DNA from 4 places in the Pantoea sp. E956-1 genome. Region 2 is predicted to be linked to each of the others. Evidence: predicted binding sites of a transcription regulator. Region 2 holds the regulator's gene; each other region holds the start of a gene.

Region 1 (5,441 bases), on a different contig from region 2:
AGAAAAACGGCATTGAGAAGAAAGATATTGATGCAGCAAACCTGAGCACCCAGCCAGAGTATGATTACACCAAAGAAGGTAAATCAGTCCTGAAAGGCTACCGTGCGGTGCGTCAGGTGCAGGTAACCCTGCGTCAGCTGGACAAGCTGAATGATCTGCTGGACGGGGCGCTGAAGTCTGGTCTGAATGAGGTGCGTAGCGTCGAGTTAGGCGTGGCAAATCCGGAGAGCTACAAAGAGCAGGCGCGTAAAGCAGCGATTAAAAATGCGACTCAGCAGGCATCACAGCTGGCTGAAGGCTTTAACGCGAAGCTGGGCTCGATCTACAGCATTCGTTATCAGGTCGCTAACTATCAGCCGATGCCGATGAACCGGATGTATAAAGCGGCTGCAGCGGCAGATACCTCGGCGCAGGAGACCTACGATCAGCAGAGCATCAACTTTGACGATCAGGTTGATGTGGTGTTTGAGATCAAGCCCAATACGCCATAGTGCAAAACGGGGCTGATGCCCCGTTAAGACTGCCGATGAATCTCAGGATCTGACCTTGTTCCCTGAGCCAATCCATCCTTACAGCCGTTCGGGGCATAACGTGTCAGCAGTAAAAACGGGGCTTTCGCCCCGTTTTTCTTTTCAGGCTGCGACGTCATCCTGACGCAGCACCCGATGTCCATGCGCAATCAGCGCATCGGTCACCCGACGCATTAACCGGCTTTCTGGTGCAAAACGATGCCAGTAGAGCATCCGGCGCTGACACAAGCCTGGCGTCAGATCAATTAACTCACCGCTTGCCAGCTCACGCTCAATCTGCAGATGCGGGATCATACAGCAGGTCGAACCCTGTCGCGCCATCTGCACAAAGGCTTCAGAGGAGTTCACAATGTGGCAGGGCACACTGCCCGGTGAGAGATCAAAGTTCTGTTGCAGGAAGGCCTGATGCATATCATCAAGATGGTCAAACGCCACCGCCGGCGCTTTCAGCAGAGCAGAGCGGGTGACGCCGTTGGGGAAGAAGCGATCGGCAAAGTCACGCGACGCCACAAACAGGTAGTCGAGCGCACCGAGCTGATCCACCAGGCAACTGGGCAGCGGCTGTGGCTGAATACTCACCGCACCCACCACTTCACCACGACGCAGACGCTCCTGGGTCCGGGTTTCATCTTCGACCTGCAGATTGAGGCGGACGGGTGAATCTGCCAGCACATCTTTCAGCGCAGGCAGCAGCCAGGTGGCCAGACTGTCGGCATTGACCGCCAGCGACAGCAGCAGCGGCGTGGTGCCACTGTTCTCATCGCCCAGCCACTCCTCCTCCAGCAGTTCCACCTGGTGCAGCAACGCCAGCAGTTTCTGACCCTGTTCGGTCGGACGGGGTGGCACGGTGCGCACCAGCAGCGGCTGGCCAAACAGATTCTCCAGCTGCTTGATACGCTGTGAAACCGCTGACTGAGTGATACATAATTTTTGAGCGGCACGCTCAAATCCGCGTTCGCGGATCACTGAATCCAGCGCCTGAAGCGTTCGATAATCCGGGCGTTTCATTATTCTTCTCTCTCCTTCAGGATGGATGTCACTATGCCACAAAAGTATCACCTGTGATGGCTCTCTTGTTTTTTGTGGGCTGGCTTCCAAAGCGATAAATCCACGTCGGTCAGCCGAGCATTTTCAGCAAGCCTTGTTTTATACTACGCGCACTTCGTTGTCGCACAGGTTTTAAACATACCATGACCCAGGATGAACTGAAAAAAGCCGTTGGCTGGGCTGCACTTGAGTACGTGCAGCCGGGCACCGTTGTTGGTGTGGGTACCGGATCCACCGCTGCCCACTTTATCGATGCGCTTGCCACGGTCAGGCATCAGATTGAAGGTGCCGTCTCCAGCTCGGATGCCTCAACCCAGAAGCTGAAGAGCCTGGGTATTCAGGTGTTCGACCTGAACGAGATTGACCTGCTGTCGGTGTACGTAGATGGCGCGGATGAGATCAACCCACAGATGCAGATGATCAAAGGCGGCGGCGCGGCGCTGACGCGCGAAAAGATCGTGGCCGCCGTGGCTGAAACCTTTATCTGTATCGCTGACGCTTCAAAAGAGGTCGATGTGCTGGGCCGTTTCCCGCTGCCGGTCGAGGTGATCCCAATGGCGCGCAGTTATGTGGCGCGTCAGCTGGTGAAAATGGGCGGCTTACCTGAGTATCGTCAGAACGTAGTCACCGATAACGGCAACATTATTCTTGATGTGCATAATCTGCGCATTCTCGATCCCATTGAGCTGGAAAAAACCATCAACGCCTTGCCTGGCGTCGTTACCGTGGGCCTTTTTGCCGCGCGCGGCGCAGATATTGCGCTGATTGGCGGGCCTGATGGCGTGAAAACCATCAAAAAATGATCTGTCCGGCGTCGATCCGGCGTCGGTTATTTCTGCCCGCAAATCATCTTTTCTCGCTGCGGTGAAATTTGGTGACTTATGTCACATAACCGTCATCGGCAGCGGGTTCGTACTCTCTTCCAGGCCGACCTCCTTATTTTGTCCGGCAATGTGCTGCCGTCAGCCGCTGCCGTGCTGGCGGCCGGGCAATCGTTTGTATTGCCCGACGCGATTTTTTTGATATTTTGACAGAAGGCTGGCTTATGGTAGTCCTCATTGAATGCTGAATAGGATCGGGAAATGGCAAAGGTATCACTGGAAAAAGATAAGATTAAGTTCCTGCTGGTGGAAGGTGTCCATCAGAGCGCGCTGGAGAACCTGCGGGCTGCAGGCTACACCAACATCGAATTCCATAAGGGCGCACTGGATTCCGACGCGTTAAAAGCATCGATCCGTGATGCACACTTCATTGGTATCCGTTCCCGCTCCCAGCTTACTGAAGAGATTTTTGCGGCGGCTGAAAAGCTGGTCGCTGTTGGCTGTTTCTGTATCGGCACCAACCAGGTTGATCTGCAGGCGGCTGCCAGCCGGGGTATTCCCGTATTCAATGCGCCGTTCTCAAATACCCGCTCGGTTGCGGAGCTGGTGATTGGTGAAATGCTGCTGATGCTGCGTGGCATCCCGGAAGCGAATGCGAAAGCACACCGTGGCATCTGGAATAAGATTGCCAAAGGCTCATTTGAAGCGCGTGGCAAAAAACTGGGTATTATCGGTTACGGCCATATCGGAATGCAGCTGGGCGTGCTGGCAGAAAGCCTGGGTATGCATGTTTTCTTCTACGACATTGAAAACAAGCTGCCGCTGGGTAATGCCACGCAGGTACGCCATCTGGCCGATCTCCTCAACATGAGCGACGTTGTCAGCCTGCACGTGCCGGAAACCGTCTCTACGCAGGATATGATTGGTGCAGAGCAGCTGGCGCAGATGAAGCCTGGCGCGCTGCTGATTAACGCCTCACGCGGTACCGTAGTAGATATTCCGGCACTGTGCGATGCGCTGGCCAGCAAACAGGTGGGTGGCGCAGCCATCGATGTCTTCCCGAGCGAGCCAGCGACCAACAGCGAGCCGTTTATCTCTCCACTGAGTGAGTTCGACAACGTGATTCTGACACCGCACATTGGCGGCTCGACGGAAGAAGCGCAGGAGAACATCGGCATTGAAGTGGCGGGCAAGCTGGCGAAATACTCCGATAACGGCTCGACCCTGTCGGCGGTGAATTTCCCCGAAGTGTCACTGCCGATTCACGGTATCAGCGCCAGTCGTCTGCTGCATATCCATGAGAACCGTCCGGGCGTGCTGACGGCCATCAACCAGATTTTTGCCGAGCAGGGCATCAACATCGCGGCTCAGTATCTGCAAACTTCGCCGTTTATGGGCTATGTGGTGATCGATATTGATGCAGAGCCGGAAGTGGCCGAGAACGCGCTGCAGCTGATGAAGGCGATTCCGGGTACCATCCGCGCTCGTCTGCTTTACTAAGCGCTACCAACCTGAACAGGCGCTTAGTCGCGTCTCTTCAGGTAGTTAATACAGGCTGTCCCGATTTGCTGTAAGACCGAGACTGCGAAGAGAACACGGCCAGATCGGAAAGATGCAAAAGCCGCCATCCATGGCATGCCCGGCCCGCGCGATTACGCACCTCGTCCCTGAGGTGCGCCCGTAACCGGGCCAACGCGTTGCGTTGTTCAAAAACGCTCCCGGCGTTTTTATCCGGGCGGCGCGACGCTTTCCTCTTCTGACCATGTTCCCTGCGCGTTGAGCTATTTCATTGCTGCCAGATGCGCCCGGATGTGGGTTTTCACTTGTCTGACAAAGCGACTCTTCTACTCCCACTGCCAGAGTTTTGACGGCGTCATTACCGCCGGTAAAGGCACATCCCATTCTGCTACCGGCAGGCTATCCACCTGCTGACAATCGTGTGCCAGGCCTACTGGCAAAAAACCGTGCTGCCGCCAGTTCTGCAGGGTGCGATCGTAGAAGCCGCCGCCCATCCCCAGACGCTGCCCATGCTGATCAAACGCCACCAGCGGCACCATCATCAGATCAAGTTGATCAAGCGTGATCACCTGCCGGATATCCAGCGGCGGTTCAGGAATGCGCAGCTTATTTTTGAGCAATGGGGTATCGGGCGAGTAGCGCAGAAACAACAAATTACCGGGAGAGAAGGGGTGTAAAACCGGCAGATAAACCACTTTCTTCAGATGCCAGAGGCGGGCAATCAGCGGACGGGTATTCAGTTCGCCATCCACCGACAGAAACAGGGCGATATTGCGCGCTTCGGTCATCGGAGCGTAGTTGAGCGCATGTTCAGCGACCTGCTTAGCGGCCAGCGTTTGCTGCTCATCAGTAAGTGCCCGTCGCAGATGTCGCACATGCTGGCGAATCGCCTGACGCTGGGTCATTGAAGGTTCAGACATGGAAGGTTCAGACATGATTTCCCCGCCGGATAAGTCGCTGAACAGCGACTATAACATGTCAGTCAGGGGAAAAAAGCAGGACTAAAGGAAGAGAGATCTCCGAGATGCCGCCGTAGGCTGTAACCCTTGAACCCTTGGTTCAAGGTGAACATGCCGTCATAACCATCAGGCTTCTCGGACGAACCGAGCATGCACACAGGTTACGAGCGTCACATTCTGTTTTTTCGAAATATCGGCTCAGGGGACTGGCCCACATGCAAACATCTCAGAGAAAATTTACCTCACCGTTACTTAAGTATAGCAACCATGAAGTTTTATTCGAACTTCGCACCCTCACGCTCAGAGATGCGACCCTGCTCAACTAATGCCTGTTCAATCGTCTGCTGCAACATACGGATACGCTGTTCCATATTAGCAGCATAATCGCGCGTTTTCACTTTCTCTTGCGCCAGCTCGTGGCAGACGTTTAACGCGGCGATGAACACCAGTTGTTCTGTATTGGTGACTCTAGTGCGAACTTTTAGATCTTGCAACCGTTGATTGAGATCTTCAGCCGCGCTATTGAGCGCATCTTGCTGCTCTGGCGGACAATTTACTCTCAACGA
Region 2 (5,441 bases):
CAGAGTGGCATGGGCGGCTTTCTTCTGCAACTGAAGAAAATTCAGTGATGTTGAAAAAAATTCAACTTCGGGGGATTAACGCAGCGCGGCGCGCGCCTGAGTCATCTGACTGTCAGAGAGCGGCAGATAGCCCGCTTCACTGACCCGCCGCTGTCCCTGTGCCGAAAGTACCTGCTGCAGAAACGCGGCCACCAGCGGCGGCAAAGGTTTGCCGGGCGCTTTATTCACATAGAGATAGAGCGGGCGCGCCCAGGGATAACGGCCACTGCGGATGGCATCGGCATTTGGGGCAATCGCCTGACCCTGATCATTCATCACCGCCAGCATTTTCACGCCGCTGAGATGAAAACCAAAACTGGCGTAGCCGATGCTGCGTGAATTACCGGCCACCGCCTGCACCACGGCGGCCGATCCGGGAAATTCTGCCACGTCGCTGCGAAAATCACCTTTGCACAGCGCCTGCTGCCTGAAGAAACCCCAGGTACCGGAGGCAGAGTTACGTCCATAGCGCTGAATTGGCCGTTTGCTCCACTGCGCGCCGGTTAAGCCGAGATCGCCCCAGCGCAGCGGCACGGTATGTGCGCCACACAGACGGGTAACGGAGAAAATGGCGTCGAGCTGACGCGGTTCAATCTGCTGCAGCGGATTACGCTGATTCACCACCACCACCAGCGCATCCATAGCCACCGGAACCGCCAGCGGCGGATAGCCGTAGCGCGCCTCAAAGGCCTGGCGTTCATCTGCCTGCATCGGGCGGCTCATCGGACCGAGTTGTGCTGCACCCGCCGCCAGCGCGGTCGGTGCGGTAGAAGAGCCGGAGGCCTGAACCTGCACATTAACGCCCGGTGCCTGGCGACTGAAATCTTCGCCCCACAGCGTCATCAGATAGCCCAGCGTATCGGAACCGACGCTGCTGAGATTGCCGGAGAGCGTGACGGGCTGGGCCAGTGTCAGACCCGGCAGCAGAGTAACGATCAACAAAAGAAGGATGCGCATCAGGGAGATCCGGCAGCGATTAATGAACGGCATTCTCCTGCATCACGCTGCTGACAATCAACCTCGCTGGCAGCGTAAAGGTAAAACAGGTCTCCTTGTGCGGCACGCTGGTGATATCAAGCCGCGCGTTATGGTGGCTCAGAGCGTGTTTCACTATCGCCAGCCCCAGCCCGCTGCCGCCGGTCGCACGCGAACGCGCTTTATCGACCCGGTAGAAACGCTCGGTAAGACGCGGAATATGTTCTGACGCGATGCCAGGCCCGTTATCGCACACCCTAAAGATGGCGCCCTGTTTGCCGCGCAGCCAGCTGATATCGATTCGTGTGCCATCCGGGGTGTGGTTTACCGCGTTGTAAACCAGATTGGAGATGGCGCTGCGCAGCTGTTCATCGTTGCCGAACACTTTCAGATGGGGATCGGTATGGAAGTGGATGTCGTGACGGCCGCCACTCAGCGTTGCCGCCTCATGCTGCAGCAGTTTCAGCATCACCGGCACATCAACCTTCTCTTTCAGATCGATCGCGGGCGCAGCTTCAATGCGCGACAGCGTCAGCAGCTGTTTGACGAGGCTGTCCATGCGGCGCGTCTGCTCCGACATGGTGTGCAGCGCTTTGCTGCGCGAAGGCTCGCTCATTACCGAGTCGTTCATCATCTCCAGGTAGCCCTGCAGCACCGTGAGCGGTGTGCGCAATTCATGGCTGACGTTGGCAAAGAAGTTGCGGCGTGCCCCCTCCAGCTGATGCATCTGCGTGACATCACGCGCCACCAGCAGCCACTGCCCCTCGCTGTAGGGCATGACGCGGAACTCCATGTGAAGTTTGTTGTTCAGCACCAGCGTCAGCGGCTTGTCGAAATCGCGCTGGCGAAGATAGCGGGAGAACTCCGGATAACGGAGCAGATTGAGGATGTTCTGGCCATTATCTTCCGGCCAGCGCAGACCCAGGTGCTGCTGCGCCAGGCCGTTACACCAGAAAATGGTGCCCTCTTCGGTGGTCAGGATCACCGCATCCGGCAGCGACTCGGCACCGCTGCGGAAACGCTTAATCAGATTGCCCAGTTCACGCCGCCGCCGCCGGTTGCGGAGCTGCATCTGGTAAAGACCATAAAACAGTGGTTCCCAGCTGGCACGCCCGGCTGGTGGCGTCATGGTGCGGTCGAGCCACAGCCAGTGCGACAGCCGCATCAGATTGTGAAAATGCCACAACAGCACCGTCAGCACGCTCAGCAGCAGCCACCAGGGCAGACCGCCGAACAGCAGGCCCAGCAGCACTGCGGGCAGACAGACCAGCAGCAGTTCTGTCAGTAATCTCTTCCAGGAGAGGCGTTCCAGCACGGTTAAGGCTCCGTTTAGTAGCGGGCAGAGAAACGATACCCTGTTCCGCGAACGGTTTGTACCATGCGATCGTGGCCGGACACTTCCAGCGCTTTACGTAAACGGCGGATGTGAACATCGACAGTACGATCTTCCACATACACATTGGTGCCCCAGACGTGGTTCAGCAACTGTTCGCGGCTGTAGACGCGTTCCGGGTGGGTCATAAAGAAGTGCAGCAGCTTATATTCGGTGGGGCCCATCTCCAGCGGCGTGGTTTCGGACATCACGCGATGTGAGGAGGGATCCAGACTCAGCCCCTGCATCTCAATCACCTCTTCCACGGCCATCGGCGAAATACGGCGCATCACCGCTTTGATTCTCGCCATCAGCTCTTTGGGTGAAAAGGGCTTGGTAATGTAATCATCGGCACCCACTTCCAGGCCGCGCACCCGATCTTCCTCTTCGCCGCGCGCGGTGAGCATCATCACCGGGATATCGCGTGTCATCGCCTCGCGTTTCAGATGTTTGATAAACTGAATACCGCTGCCACCGGGTAACATCCAGTCCAGCAAAATCAGGTCGGGCCAGGGTTCAATCAGCTTGCCAATGGCGCTGTCATAATCTTCCGCCTCGATTGGCTGATAGTCGTTCTGCTCCAGAACAAAACACAACATTTCACGGATGGGGGCTTCATCCTCCACAACCAAAATGCGCTTAGCCATTATTACTCCTGCTGATTATGACGGATGTCACTGAGATTCGCGGCGCCATTATGCGTCAGATTTGTGACACTTTTATGAAAAACATAACCTGCCGGTAACCTCACTGGTAATCATTTATGACAGCGCAGCGACAATTTTTTGCTTTGGCCGCAGAGCCAGTATAATCGCCGGGCGAATCACAACGGCAGGGACTTATCATGCGCATCATTCATACTGCGGACTGGCATCTGGGGCAGTTCTTTTACAACAAAAGTCGGGCAGCGGAACATCAGGCGTTTCTCGACTGGCTGTTGTGCCAGATTGAACAGCATCAGGTGGATGCGTTGATTATTGCAGGCGATCTGTTTGATACCGGCACGCCGCCCAGCTACGCCCGCGAGATGTTTAACCGCTTTGTAGTGGCGCTGCAGCCCAGCGGCTGTCAGCTGATTGTGCTGGCGGGCAACCACGATTCCGTTGCGACGCTGAATGAGTCGCGTGAGCTGCTCGCCTGTCTCAATACCCGGGTGATCGCCACCCCGCAGGAGCAGGATGATGTGTTGCTGCTCAACACCCGGCAGGGCGAGCCGGGCGCGCTGCTGTGTGCGATTCCCTATCTGAGGCCGCGCGATATTCTGCGCAGCCGGGCGGGTCAGTCGGGACGCGACAAGCAGACCTCGCTGCTGGAAGCGATCGCCCACCACTATCAGCAGCGTTTCTCTGCCGCCCAGGCGCTGGACCATGCACTGCCGATTATTGCCACTGGCCATCTCACCACCGTCGGCGTCAGCCAGAGCGATTCAGTGCGCGACATCTATATCGGGACGCTGGATGCCTTCCCGGCCAGCGCGTTTCCCGCGGCTGACTATATCGCACTGGGGCATATTCATCGCGCCCAGCGCGTCGCGGGCAGCGAACATATCCGCTACAGCGGCTCGCCGATTCCGCTGAGCTTTGACGAGCTGGGCACAGAAAAAAGCGTCTTTCTGCTGGAACTCACCACCAGCGGCCTGCAATCAGTCACGCCGCTGGTCGTGCCACAGGCGCAGCCGATGCAGGTGCTGAAAGGATCGCTGGCGCAGATTGCAGAACAGTTAAACGCTTTCAGCATGACAGAGCAGGAGAAGCCGACCTGGCTCGACATCGAAGTCACCACCCAGGAGTACCTCAGCGATCTGCAACGTCAGGTAGAAACCCTGACCGCCACGCTGCCGGTCGAAGTCCTGTTGCTTCGCCGCAGCCGTGAACAGCGTCAACAGAGCCTGGCGCGGCTCGACAATGAAACCCTGAGTGAGCTGAAGGTGGAAGAGGTCTTTGCCCGCAGGCTGGCGCTGGATGAGGAGCTGCAACCGGCGCAAATCGACGAGATGACCACCCTGTTCCGCCAGACGCTGGCCGCCATGGAAGAGACCCAATGAAGATCCTCACGCTACGGTTCAAAAACCTTAATGCCCTGCGCGGTGAATGGTTTATCGACTTCCGCGCCGAACCTTTTGCCAGCAACGGCCTGTTCGCCATTACCGGTGCCACCGGCGCCGGTAAAACCACCCTGCTGGACGCCATCTGCCTGGCGCTCTATCACCAGACGCCGCGCCTGGGCGCGATTTCCCAGAGCCAGAATGCGCTGATGACTCGCGACTGTGCCGAATGTCTGGCCGAGGTGGAGTTTGAGATCAAAGGAGAAGCCTGGCGCGCCTTCTGGAGCCAGAACCGCGCGCGCGGCACTGCCGACGGCAAACTTCAGGCACCGCGCGTTGAACTGGCACGCTGCGCCGACAACATCATTGTTGCCGATAAAGTCGGTGACAAGCTGAAGCTGATCGAAACCCTCTCCGGGCTCGATTTTGAGCGTTTTACCCGCTCAATGATGCTGTCACAGGGCCAGTTCGCCGCCTTTCTCAACGCGAAAGCCAGTGAGCGCGCCGAACTGCTTGAGGAGCTGACCGGCACCGAAATTTACGGTCTGATTTCCGCCGCCATCTACGAGCGCCACAAAGAGGCAAAAAACCAGCTGGATCTGCTGCGCAGCCAGGCGGGAGCGATGGCGCTGCTGGACAGCGATGCACGCGACGCGCTGCAACAGCAGCTTACTGATCTGACCGATGCGGAACAGCGGCTCAGCGCGCACTATCAACAGGCGCAACAACAGCAACAGTGGCAACAGCAGGCACAGCAGTTACAGCAGGAGAGCGAGCAGACCGAGGTGGCGGTACAGCAGGCCCAGGCCGCATCCCAGGCGGCAGAAGCGGATCGCCAACGACTGGCACGCAGCGAACCGGCTGAAAAGCTGCGGGTAAAACTGCAGCAGCGCGACGCGTTACGCACCGAACAGCAGCAGGTCGTGAGCCGCTGTCAGCATCTCACGGCGGCGCAGCAGCAGGCGCAGAGCCAACAGCAGCAGCATCAGCAGCACTACGCGGCCACCCAGC
Region 3 (5,441 bases), on a different contig from region 2:
ACGGCGTAGGGCAGCAGCAACAGCGTCTGATAGAGACGGCGCAGCCGCACCACATAATCCACCAGCGCCGCCAGCAGCAGCGAAAAGACCATGCCGAACACCGTGACCATGCCGCTGAATTTTATGGTGGTCCAGAACGAATCCAGATAGTAAGGATCGGCAAACAGGCGTCTGAAATTTTCCAGCCCGACAAAGCTGCTGGAGATGCCAAAGGGATCGAGGCTTTGCAGCGAGTACCACAGCGTTTCACCGGCAGGCCAGAGAAAGAAGATGGCGGTAATCAGCAGTTGCGGCAGCACCAGAAGATAGGGCAACAGGCTGGTGCGAAAGACCGGATGAGATGAAGACATGGCGTACCTGGCGTCAGAGAGAGGGGCCAGCCTGAGCTGGCCCGCAAGGAGAGATTACTTCATCTGCTGCTGGAAGCGGCGCAGCAACTCGTTACCGCGTTTCACTGCGTTATCCATCGCGTTCTGCGGCGACTGCTTGCCGGTCCAGACGCTTTCCAGCTCTTCGTCGATCACGGTACGAATCTGCGGCATATTGCCCAGACGTATGCCTTTGGTGAACGGCAGTGGCGGCTTGTTCATCATCTGACGGGTGGCGATATCCGCACCCGGATTCTTATCGTAGAAGCCCTGCTGTTTAGTCAGCTCGTAAGCGGCGGTGGTAATCGGCAGATAGCCGGTTTTCTGGTGCCATTCCGCGGCGATTTCCGGTTTAGCGAGGAACTGCATAAACTCGGCCACGCCTTTGTAGGTTGCGGCATCTTTGCCTTTCATCACCCACAGGCTGGCACCGCCGATCAGGGCGTTCTGCGGCGCATTCGGCACGGTCTCGTCATACGGCATCATGCCAACGCCGAAGTTGAACTTGGCGTAATGACGGATATCAGCCAGCGAACCGGATGAGGCGGTGGTGATACCGCAGTCGCCGTTGTAGAACTTGGCGGTGGACTCATCTTTGCGGCCAAAGTAGGTGAAGTCCCCTTTCTTGTTCATCGCTTCCAGCAGCTCGATATGACGAACCAGTACCGGCTTGTTGAACTCCAGCACCGCATCAAGTCCGTCAAACCCGTTATTTTTGGTCGCTACCGGCAGAGCGTGCCAGGCGCTGAAGTTTTCAATCTGGATCCAGCCCTGCCAGCCGCTGGCGTAGCCACAGCTCATGCCCGATTTGCGCAGTGCGGCGGCATCCGTCGCCAGCTCCTGCCAGGTTTTCGGCGGCTGGTCCGGGTTCAGACCCGCTTTTTTAAAGGCGTCTTTGTTGTAGTAGAGCACTGGCGTCGAGCTGTTGAACGGCTGAGAGATCAGCTGGCCTTTACTGTCGCTGTAGTAGCCCGCCACCGTGGGCACGAACTGCTTTTCATCAAAGGGGATACCGGCGTCTTTGAAGACCTGATGCACCGGCACAATCGCCTGCGAGGCCATCATGGTCGCTGTACCGACTTCATAAACCTGGAGCACCGCAGGGGCTTTGCCGCTGCGCACTGCCGCAATCCCTGCTGCCAGGCTCTGCTCGTAGTTACCTTTGTAGGTCGGAACAATTTTGTAATCGGGATGCGTCTGGTTAAAACGCTGTGCCAGCGAATCCACTTCTTTGCCTAGTTCGCCTTCCATAGAGTGCCAGAAAGGGATCTCAGTGGCGGCCATGGCATGGCTGCTGAGCGTCAGACCGAGCAGCACGCTCATCAGGCTACGACGAAAGGTAACGACGGACATAGAATTTTCCTGTGCAGGTAAATACGCGTGAAATCACAGATTTCTGTTTCGCGAAGTAACATGACACGGGGAAATGAAGGATTAATAACAGAAAGATGACAGCCGGGTGACAGACTGAATAGCGGAAAAGGCAGAGCGACTAACTGCAGCTGAGCTTGTTGACAAAGTCTGGCCTGGTTGCTGTAAGACTGAGCCCTGCACAGAGAACACGGTCAGATCGGAAAGACGCAAAATCCGTCATCCATGACATGCTCGGCCCGCGCCGTCCATGGCGCGGGACGCTTTCCTCCTCTGCCCGTGTTCCCTGTGCGTTGAGTTTGTTAGTTGCAGCCAAATTCACCCTGATTTGGGTTTTCAGCAATCTGAGCGGCTATACACCATTACAAAGTCGCGTTTATTTACATAAATTGTAACGGATACTGGCAATGACAGCACTTGTCCCTGCTTTTTAAGGGCAAACTCAAAGCCCGTTGGCGGCAACACCCACACCGATACTCAAGGCCGTCGGCGGCGCATCACACACCCATTTCGAAGGCCGTCGGCGGCGCAGGCAGGTTGCGGGCGGACAGCGCGCAGCCACCGGAGCGTACACGTAGTACGTGAGGATGGCGAGCACTGCCCAACCGCAACCTGACCAGTAAGCCAGGCCTGTGTACCAAAGCGCGCATCCACCAGAGCGTACACATATACGTGAGGATGGCGAGCACTGCCCAACCGCAACCTGACCAGTAAGCCAGGCCGTGCCCCATCAGGCACCTAAGTACGCGCTGCGGACGGCTTCGTTGGAAAGGAGAGCTGCACCTGTGTCTTCGAGCACCACATGCCCGTTCTCCAGCACATAGCCCCTATCCGCCAGCTTCAGCGCCTGATTCGCATTCTGCTCCACCAGGAAAATCGTCATCCCCTCGCTGCGCAGCTGCTCAATGGTGTCGAAGATCTGTTGAATAATGATCGGTGCCAGTCCCAGCGACGGCTCATCCAGCAACAGCAGCCGCGGCTGGCTCATCAGCGCACGGCCAATCGCCAGCATCTGCTGTTCGCCGCCCGACATCGTCCCGGCGCGCTGGATTTTACGCTCATCCAGACGCGGGAAGAGTTCATAAACGCGCTTGATCCGCGTCAGATAGTCCGGACGGCTGGCAAAAAAGCCCCCCATCGCCAGGTTCTCTTCTACTGTCATGCGCGAAAAGACCCGTCGGCCTTCCGGCACGATGGCGATCGCTTCACGCATAATGCGTGAGGTTTGCCAGTCGGTGATGGTTTTGCCATCAAAGGTAATGGTGCCCTGCGTCGCGCGCGGCTCGCCGCACAGCGTACCCAGCAGCGTGGTTTTTCCGGCCCCGTTAGCGCCAATCAGGGTGACGATTTCGCCCTGATTGATATAGAGGCTGACGTTGTGCAGCGCCTGAATTTTGCCGTAGTGGGCGCTGACGTTCTCAATGGTTAACATCGCATTTGCCATCTCAGGCCTCTCCTAAATAGGCACGAATGACATCCGGGTTATTACGAATCTCTTCCGGCGTTCCGTTAGCCAGCGGCGTTCCCTGATTGACCACATAAATACGGTCAGAAATCCCCATCACCAGCTTCATATCATGTTCAATCAGCAGCACCGACACCTTATGTTCGCCACGCAGCTCCGCAATCAGCGCGTCCAGCTCGTGGGTCTCTTTGGGGTTAAGGCCCGCCGCCGGTTCATCCAGCATCAGGATCTCCGGGCGCGTCACCATACAGCGCGCAATTTCCAGTCGACGCTGCTGACCATAGGCCAGATTGCCCGCCTGACGGTTAGCCAGATCCAGCAACCCTACCCGCTCCAGCCAGGTCGCCGCACGATCCAGCGCCTCGCTCTCACTGCGGCGAAACGCCGGGGTTTTCAGCAGACCGGAAAATACGCCGCTTTTCAGATGCTGATGCTGCGCCACCAGCAGGTTCTCAATGACCGTCATCTCACGGAACAGACGCACGTGCTGGAACGTCCGCACAATGCCCATCCGCGCAATCTTCTGGCCCGGTAACCCTTCCAGATGCTGCTCACGGAGTTTAATCGTGCCACCGGTGGGCTTGTAAAAGCCGGTCAGGCAGTTGAACACGGTGGTTTTACCGGCGCCGTTGGGGCCAATCAGCGAAACGATCTCCTGCGGACGCAGCTCCAGCGCCACATTGTTCACGGCTAACAGACCGCCGAAGCGCATCATCAGGCCTTCAACGGCTAATAAAGGCTGACTCATGCCTGCTCTCCTTTTTTAGCGGCTCTGAGCTTCAGATGCGGACGCTTCATCGGCAACAATCCCTGCGGACGCCAGATCATCATCAGCACCATAAGGCCACCCAGCACCAGCATGCTGTACTCATTGAGATCGCGCATCAGCTCGCGTGACACCACCAGCAGAATGGCGGCCAGAATCACCGCAAACTGCGAACCCATCCCGCCCAGCACCACAATCGCCAGCACAAAGGCGGATTCGACAAAGGTAAAGGATTCCGGGCTGACAAAGCCCTGACGCGCCGCGAACAGGCTGCCGGCAAAACCGGCAAACGCGGCACTGATGGTAAAGGCGGTCAGCTTAATGCGGGTCGGGCTGAGACCCAGTGAACGACAGGCAATCTCATCCTCGCGCAGGGCTTCCCAGGCACGGCCCAGCGGCATCCGCAGCAACCGGTTAATCACAAACAGCGTCAACACCACCAGCAGCAGCGCCACCAGGTAGAGGAAGATAATGCGGTCGCTGGGATCGTACTTCAACCCAAAGAAGTTATGGAAGGTATCCCAGCCGCCTTCACGCGGCGTACGACCAAATTCCAGACCAAACAGCGTCGGTTTCGGGATCTGGCTGATGCCATTCGGCCCGCCGGTCAGGGCGGTATTGTTCAGCAACAGAATACGCACGATCTCACCGAAACCCAGCGTCACTATCGCCAGATAGTCGCCGCGCAGTCGCAGCACCGGGAAGCCCAGCAGCAGACCAAACAGTGCAGCGACTATGCCGGAGAGCGGCAGACACTGCCAGAAGCCGAGACCGTAATAGTGGTTCAGCAGCGCAAAGGTGTAGGCACCGATGGCGTAAAAGCCGCCATAACCCAGCACCAGAAGACCAGAAAGGCCGACCACCACGTTTAAGCCCAGACCGAGCATCACGTAGATCAACGTCATGGTGGCGATATCGACGGTGCCGCGTGACACCAGGAATGGCCAGGCAACGGCGGCGATAATCAGCACCGCCATCACCAGCTTCTGCTTCGGCGTCGAGCCATCCAGACCCGGTAATACCAGCGCCGGACCGGAGATTTTCTTCAGGCCGCTTTGCCATACCGGACGCAGCAGCTGAAACAGAAACACCACCGCACAGCCTGTGGCGATCCAGTTCCAGCGCACGCTACCGGCGTTCTGCACCACCAGATTAGTGCCGTCCAGATTCAGGCGCAGCCCCATAAAGAAGGTGGCAAGCACCAGCAGCATCACGGAGGAGATCAGGGCATTGATAAAGGAAGTCTTCATACTTTTTCGACCTCCGGGCGACCCAGAATCCCGGTCGGCATCACCAGCAGCACCACAATCAGCAGGGCAAACGAGACCACATCTTTATATTCCGTGCTGAGATAGGCCGAGGTCAGCGCCTCGGCGATGCCCAGCACCAGACCACCAATCATCGCGCCCGGAATACTGCCAATCCCGCCCAGCACGGCGGCGGTGAACGCTTTCATGCCTGCCATAAAGCC
Region 4 (5,441 bases), on a different contig from region 2:
CCGCTGCTAAGCGAATGAAACCTTCTCAGCCCCGTTCGCGCAGCGAACAAAAAGGCAGGCGGGCCGCTACCCACCTCTGCCCACGCTCAGATCAGCGTCCCACTATCATATTGGCCACCAGATACTTCCGTCCCTGGTCATCCTCTTCGGTGTAAACGCCCTGCAGCTCTGGTGAGAAGCCAGGCAGCAGATTAAGCCCCTCTTCCAGCGCCAGGAAGTAACGCTGCACCGCGCCGCCCCAGACTTCCCCCGGGACTACGCACAGCACACCCGGTGGATAAGGCAGTGCACCTTCCGCGGCAACCCGGCCTTGCGCTTCGGCTATCGGCACCAGCTCCACTTCGCCGCGAATATAAGCCTGATGCGCATCCTGCGGATTCACCCTGACCGGCGGGAACTCCGCGGCGCGGAACATCAGGCGCTGCAGATCCTTGACGTTGTGACTGACGTAAAGGTCGTGCATCTCCTGACAGAGGCGACGCAGGGTATATCCGGCATAGCGTTCGGCATTTTTACGGTAAATGGTCGGCAGCACTTCGGCCAGCGGCGCATCCTCTTTAACGTGCTGCTCGAACTGCGCCAGCATCGCCACCAGATTCGCCATCTTCTCCGGACTCTCTGCCGGAGTCAGCAGGAACAGGATTGAGTTGAGATCGCACTTCTCCGGCACAATGCCGTTTTCGCGCAGATAGTTCGCCAGGATGGTCGCCGGAATCCCGAAATCACTATACTCACCGCTGGCCGCATCAATCCCTGGCGTAGTCAGCAGCAGCTTGCAGGGATCCACCCGATACTGATCGCGCGCATAACCCGCGAAACCGTGCCACTTCGCCTGCGGTTCAAAGCTGAAGTAGCGCAGATCGCGGGCGATCGTCTCAGTGGGCGCATCCTGCCAGCGCTGACCATCCACCGTCTCCGGCACAAACGGCAAGATCATCTCACAGCGATCCAGGATGGCTTTACGCGCCTCAATACCCAGCGTGACGCACTCATCCCACATACGACGCCCCGCTTCCCCCTGATGCATTCTGGCGTTGATATCCAGCGCGGCAAACAGCGGATAAAACGGACTTGTTGATGCGTGCAGCATAAAAGCGTTATTCAGTCGCTTATGCGGGCAGAAGCGGCGCTGTCCGCGAATGTGATTATCTTTTTTATGGATCTGCGAAGTCTGCGAAAAACCTGCCAGCTGCTTATGCACTGACTGCGTGACAAAAATGCCGGGATCGTTCTCATTCAGTTGCAGGGTCAGCGGCGAACAGCCTTCCATCAGTGGAATGAACTGCTCATAGCCGAGCCACGCGGAATCAAACAGGATGTAATCACACAGATGGCCGATGCGATCCACCACCTGGCGCGCGTTGTAGACCGTGCCATCGTAGGTGCCCAGCTGGATAATCGCCAGACGGAACGGCCGCTCTTCAGCCGCGCGCTGCGGAGCCACGGCCGCGATCTGCTCGCGCAGATAAGCCTCATCAAAGCAGTGTGCGTCAATGCCGCCAATAAAGCCGAAAGGATTGCGCGTCGCTTCAAGATAAACCGGGGTCGCGCCCGCCTGAATCAGCGCGCCATGATGGTTCGACTTGTGATTGTTGCGGTCAAACAGCACCAGATCGCCACGGGTCAGCAGCGCATTGGTCACCACTTTATTGGCACTTGAGGTGCCGTTGAGCACAAAGTAGGTTTTATCGGCGTTAAACACTTTTGCCGCATACTTCTGCGCATCTTTAGCCGAGCCTTCGTGGATCAGCAGATCGCCCAGTTTGACGTCGGCATTACACATATCAGACCGGAAAACATTCTCGCCGTAGAAGTCATAAAACTGTTTGCCCGCCGGATGCTTTTTAAAGAACGCACCGCCCTGATGTCCGGGACAGGCAAAGGTGCTGTTCTGCATATCGACATAGCGGGTCAGCGTCTCGAAGAAAGGGGGCAGCAGCGCCGCTTCATACGCCTGCGCAGCCGCTTCCAGCGCGATCCACTCCTGCGGATCGCCATTCAGCTCACCGCTGACGCCGGGCAGGTGCATCACCTCTTCTTCAAACGCGTTAGCGACAAATACCGGCAGATTAAAGCCGGTATGACGCAGCAGCGCCAGCACGCCGCTGCGGGTATCCGCCAGCGAGACGACAACCGCCGCCACATCGGTGAAGTCGGTGTTATCCAGCGTCACCACGTCTCGCGCAGTGTTCAGGGTCAGGCTGGGCGCCACAGCGGCGCTGGCAGCAATTTTCAGTGGAGTCATAACAGAATCCCTAACGTCAGGGAGGAGGTGCCAGAAGCACAATTATGGGGACAGTGCCCCGGCGAATAATTAACAGTCAGAAGGCGTTCCGCAGCCCGTGGAAAGCAGATCCATAGCCGCTGCCTGGCTGGCCTCACCGCATGGTGAATAACAGAGATATCGGAAAAGAGGACAACCCGATGGGTGCCGGAAAAAGCGAACGGTAATCCGGGCAGATGCGCGGTGAACCGGACATGGCGACGTCCTCAGTAATCAAGATGCAGGGTCAAAAAGTGGCGGTCATAATGTCATCTTTTTCAGGCACGGACAACCCGAACCAGGTAATTACTCAGTCACACCCCGTGTATGTAACAACATGATTTTTATAGTCTATTTATCATAAAAAATTCACAATACGACTAATTATATGAATTATATGCAGATTTATGCAGAAAGCACACCGCGCACTTTTCCAGCCAGGCCGCTGCCTTCACCCGCAGACGCGGCCATTGCCCTACCGGATTGCATCTGCCAGGCGTAAACTGATCTTCTCTTTCCCACTCTGCCGGAGGCTGCATGTTTAAGGCACTGGTCATTGAAAATGACGAACAAGGTTACCGTTCCCTGCTGAAAGATCTCCCCGAATCTCAACTGCCCGATCACGATGTCACGCTCGACGTCAGCTACTCATCTCTGAACTACAAAGATGCCCTGGCTATCTGTAACCAGGGCCCGATTGTGCGCCAGTTCCCGATGGTGCCAGGTATCGATTTTGTTGGCCGGGTGACGGCCAGCCGCCATCCCGATTGGAAAGAGGATGATGTGGCGCTGCTGACGGGCTGGGGCGTGGGCGAAAAACAGTGGGGCGGCCTGGCACAGAAAGCCAGCGTCAGCGGCGACTGGCTGGTGCGCCCGCCCGCCACGCTGAGTCCGCTGCAAACCATGGCTATCGGTACGGCGGGACTGACCGCAATGCTCTGCGTGATGGCGCTGGAAAAACAGGGCATCACACCTGAACAGGGGCCGGTACTGGTCACCGGTGCCAGTGGCGGCGTCGGCAGCTATAGCGTCAGCCTGCTGGCGCGTCTGGGTTATCAGGTAATCGCTTCCAGCGGGCGCGCCAGCGACCATACCTATCTGATCGAAACGCTGGGCGCGGCATCGGTCATTGACCGTGAAGAACTCGCCCGGCCCGGCAAGCCACTGGCAAAAGAGCGCTGGGCCGCCGCGATAGACAGCGTCGGCAGTCATACCCTGGCGAATGTGCTGGCTGCTACCCAGCGCGACGGCGCGGTTGCCGCCTGCGGTATGGCGCAGGGACTCGACCTGCCAGCCAGCGTCGCCCCCTTCATTTTGCGTGGCGTTACGCTGGCTGGTGTCGATAGCGTGATGTGTCCGAAGCCGCTTCGTCAGCAGGCGTGGCAGCGACTCGGTGAGCTGATGGATAGCGAACGGCTCAGTAAGCTGAGCCACGTGATCCCGCTAAGTGAAGCCAGAGAAGGTGCACAGGCATTGCTGGATGGCAAAGTGCAGGGCCGTCTGATTGTCGATTGCCGTTAATCCTGTTAAAGGCGCGTTTTCGCGCCTTTACCGATCGGCTCGCTGCAGCCGTTTTATGAGTCCTTCCAGCGCGAACTGCGTGCCCTGCTCCATCACTGATTTCGGATCGCCGCTGAACTGGTGGCACTCTGCCTCGTCCCTGCCATCGGGCAGGACCCAGCCAAACCAGATGGTGCCCGCCGGTGTACCATCTTCGCCGCCATCCGGCCCGGCATAGCCGGTAATGGATAATCCCACCGGCTCGCCGGAGCGGGCGCAGGCGCCCTGCACCATCTCCCGCGCCGTCTGTTCGCTCACCGCCGTATGCTGTTTCAGCGTGTCAGGGCGCACCCCCAGCAAACGGATTTTGGCATTTTCGCTGTAGGTGACAAAGCCGCTGGTATAAAAGTCTCCGCTGTTTTCCACCGCGGCCAGCGTCATGCTGATCAGCCCGGCGGTACAGGATTCGGCAGTCGCCAGATGAAGTCCGGAGGAGAGTAAAATATTCCCCAGTTGCTCAGCGGTCTGATCTAATGATTTTGCCATTATGGTCTCCTTGAATCTGTCCGGAACTCCAGGTATAGCGCAAAATCAGCGAATAAAACCGCGCAAGGCAATGTTTTTAAAGCGAAACGGTCTAAATACGCAGCTGGATATATGGCTGTCCACTCCCGGTATGCGCCACTACCTGCAGATCGGCCTGGTACCAGCGCGTCAGCGTCGCTTCCGTCATCACCGTCTGCGGCGAGCCTTGTGCCACCAGCCGGCCTGCGTGCAGCAGCAGTATGCGGTCGGCCCACAATGAGGCCTGATTAAGGTCATGTAACACGGTACAGACGGTGAGATCTCCGGCGCGCGTCAGCTGGCGCAGTAAACGCAGGGTTTGCTGCTGCCAGAAGAGATCCAGCGCCGAAGTCGGCTCATCCAGAAACAGCCAGCCGCGTGGTCTTCCCTCATGCCAGAGCTGTGCCAGCACCCGCGCCAGCTGCACCCGTTGCTGTTCACCGCCGGAGAGCTGGCGGTAATCGCGCTGCGCCAGCCCTTCACAACCGGTCAGCCGCATAACCTCAGCCACAATCTGCGACGTCTGCGCCTCCGGCCAGGGGGCACGGCCCATCGCCACGACCGACTGCGCCGACTGTGCAAAGGTCAGGTTGTTCTGCTGGCGCATCACTGCCCGGCGTCGTGCCAGCTGCTCACGCGGCCATGCCGTCAGCCGTCGATCGCCCAGCCAGCACTCACCCCGATCGGGCGACAGAAATCCCGTCAGCATCCGCAGTAGCGTCGATTTACCTGCGCCGTTTGGGCCAATCAGCGCCACCAGCTCGCCACCTGACAGCGTGACATCGAGATTATCGATAACGGTTTTGCCGCCGTGCGCGAGACATAACCCCCTGGCCTGTAAAATGTCCATCACTCCAGCCCTCGCTGCTGACGCAGAATCAGCCAGAGAAACCACGGACCGCCAATCAGGCTGGTCAGCAGCCCGACCGGCAACTCGGCCGGAACCACCAGAGTGCGCGCCAGCGTATCGGCCAGCAGCAGCAGAATCGCCCCCGCCAGCGCTGAGCCGGGCAGCAGCCAGCGATGATCGCCGCCAAAGCAAAAACGCATCACGTGTGGCACTACCAGTCCGACGAAGCCGATCACGCCGCTGACCGAGACCGCCGTACCGACC

What was found. Region 2 encodes PhoB, which activates phosphate uptake and scavenging genes when phosphate is short. Its sites were predicted from a motif close to CTGTCATAAAACTGNCNNAT; they were not measured.
Region 1: the regulator PhoB is predicted to act here: its motif matches at 2,459-2,478, upstream of serA (phosphoglycerate dehydrogenase).
Region 3: the regulator PhoB is predicted to act here: its motif matches at 1,815-1,834, upstream of ugpB (sn-glycerol-3-phosphate ABC transporter substrate-binding protein UgpB).
Region 4: the regulator PhoB is predicted to act here: its motif matches at 2,619-2,638, upstream of acuI (acrylyl-CoA reductase (NADPH)).

What each region holds. Positions count from the first base shown of each region.
Region 1 is NZ_CEUYZP010000004.1:171,556-176,996, reverse strand. It holds gene AC0T7J_RS13375 (oxidative stress defense protein) at 1-491, shown strand, start outside; gene AC0T7J_RS13370 (LysR family transcriptional regulator ArgP) at 633-1,538, opposite strand; gene rpiA (ribose-5-phosphate isomerase RpiA) at 1,721-2,380, shown strand; gene serA (phosphoglycerate dehydrogenase) at 2,660-3,898, shown strand; gene AC0T7J_RS13355 (5-formyltetrahydrofolate cyclo-ligase) at 4,243-4,836, opposite strand; RNA gene ssrS (6S RNA) at 4,929-5,111, opposite strand; gene zapA (cell division protein ZapA) at 5,151-5,441, opposite strand, start outside.
Region 2 is NZ_CEUYZP010000010.1:11,286-16,726, forward strand. It holds gene AC0T7J_RS19825 (PstS family phosphate ABC transporter substrate-binding protein) at 76-996, opposite strand; gene phoR (phosphate regulon sensor histidine kinase PhoR) at 1,016-2,329, opposite strand; gene phoB (phosphate response regulator transcription factor PhoB) at 2,344-3,033, opposite strand; gene sbcD (exonuclease subunit SbcD) at 3,231-4,430, shown strand; gene AC0T7J_RS19845 (AAA family ATPase) at 4,427-5,441, shown strand, end outside.
Region 3 is NZ_CEUYZP010000006.1:128,537-133,977, reverse strand. It holds gene ugpA (sn-glycerol-3-phosphate ABC transporter permease UgpA) at 1-350, opposite strand, end outside; gene ugpB (sn-glycerol-3-phosphate ABC transporter substrate-binding protein UgpB) at 405-1,721, opposite strand; gene livF (high-affinity branched-chain amino acid ABC transporter ATP-binding protein LivF) at 2,470-3,183, opposite strand; gene livG (high-affinity branched-chain amino acid ABC transporter ATP-binding protein LivG) at 3,185-3,952, opposite strand; gene AC0T7J_RS15905 (high-affinity branched-chain amino acid ABC transporter permease LivM) at 3,949-5,220, opposite strand; gene livH (high-affinity branched-chain amino acid ABC transporter permease LivH) at 5,217-5,441, opposite strand, start outside.
Region 4 is NZ_CEUYZP010000004.1:210,107-215,547, forward strand. It holds gene AC0T7J_RS13535 (ornithine decarboxylase) at 92-2,245, opposite strand; gene acuI (acrylyl-CoA reductase (NADPH)) at 2,801-3,784, shown strand; gene AC0T7J_RS13545 (CinA family protein) at 3,812-4,309, opposite strand; gene AC0T7J_RS13550 (heme ABC transporter ATP-binding protein) at 4,401-5,177, opposite strand; gene AC0T7J_RS13555 (FecCD family ABC transporter permease) at 5,177-5,441, opposite strand, start outside.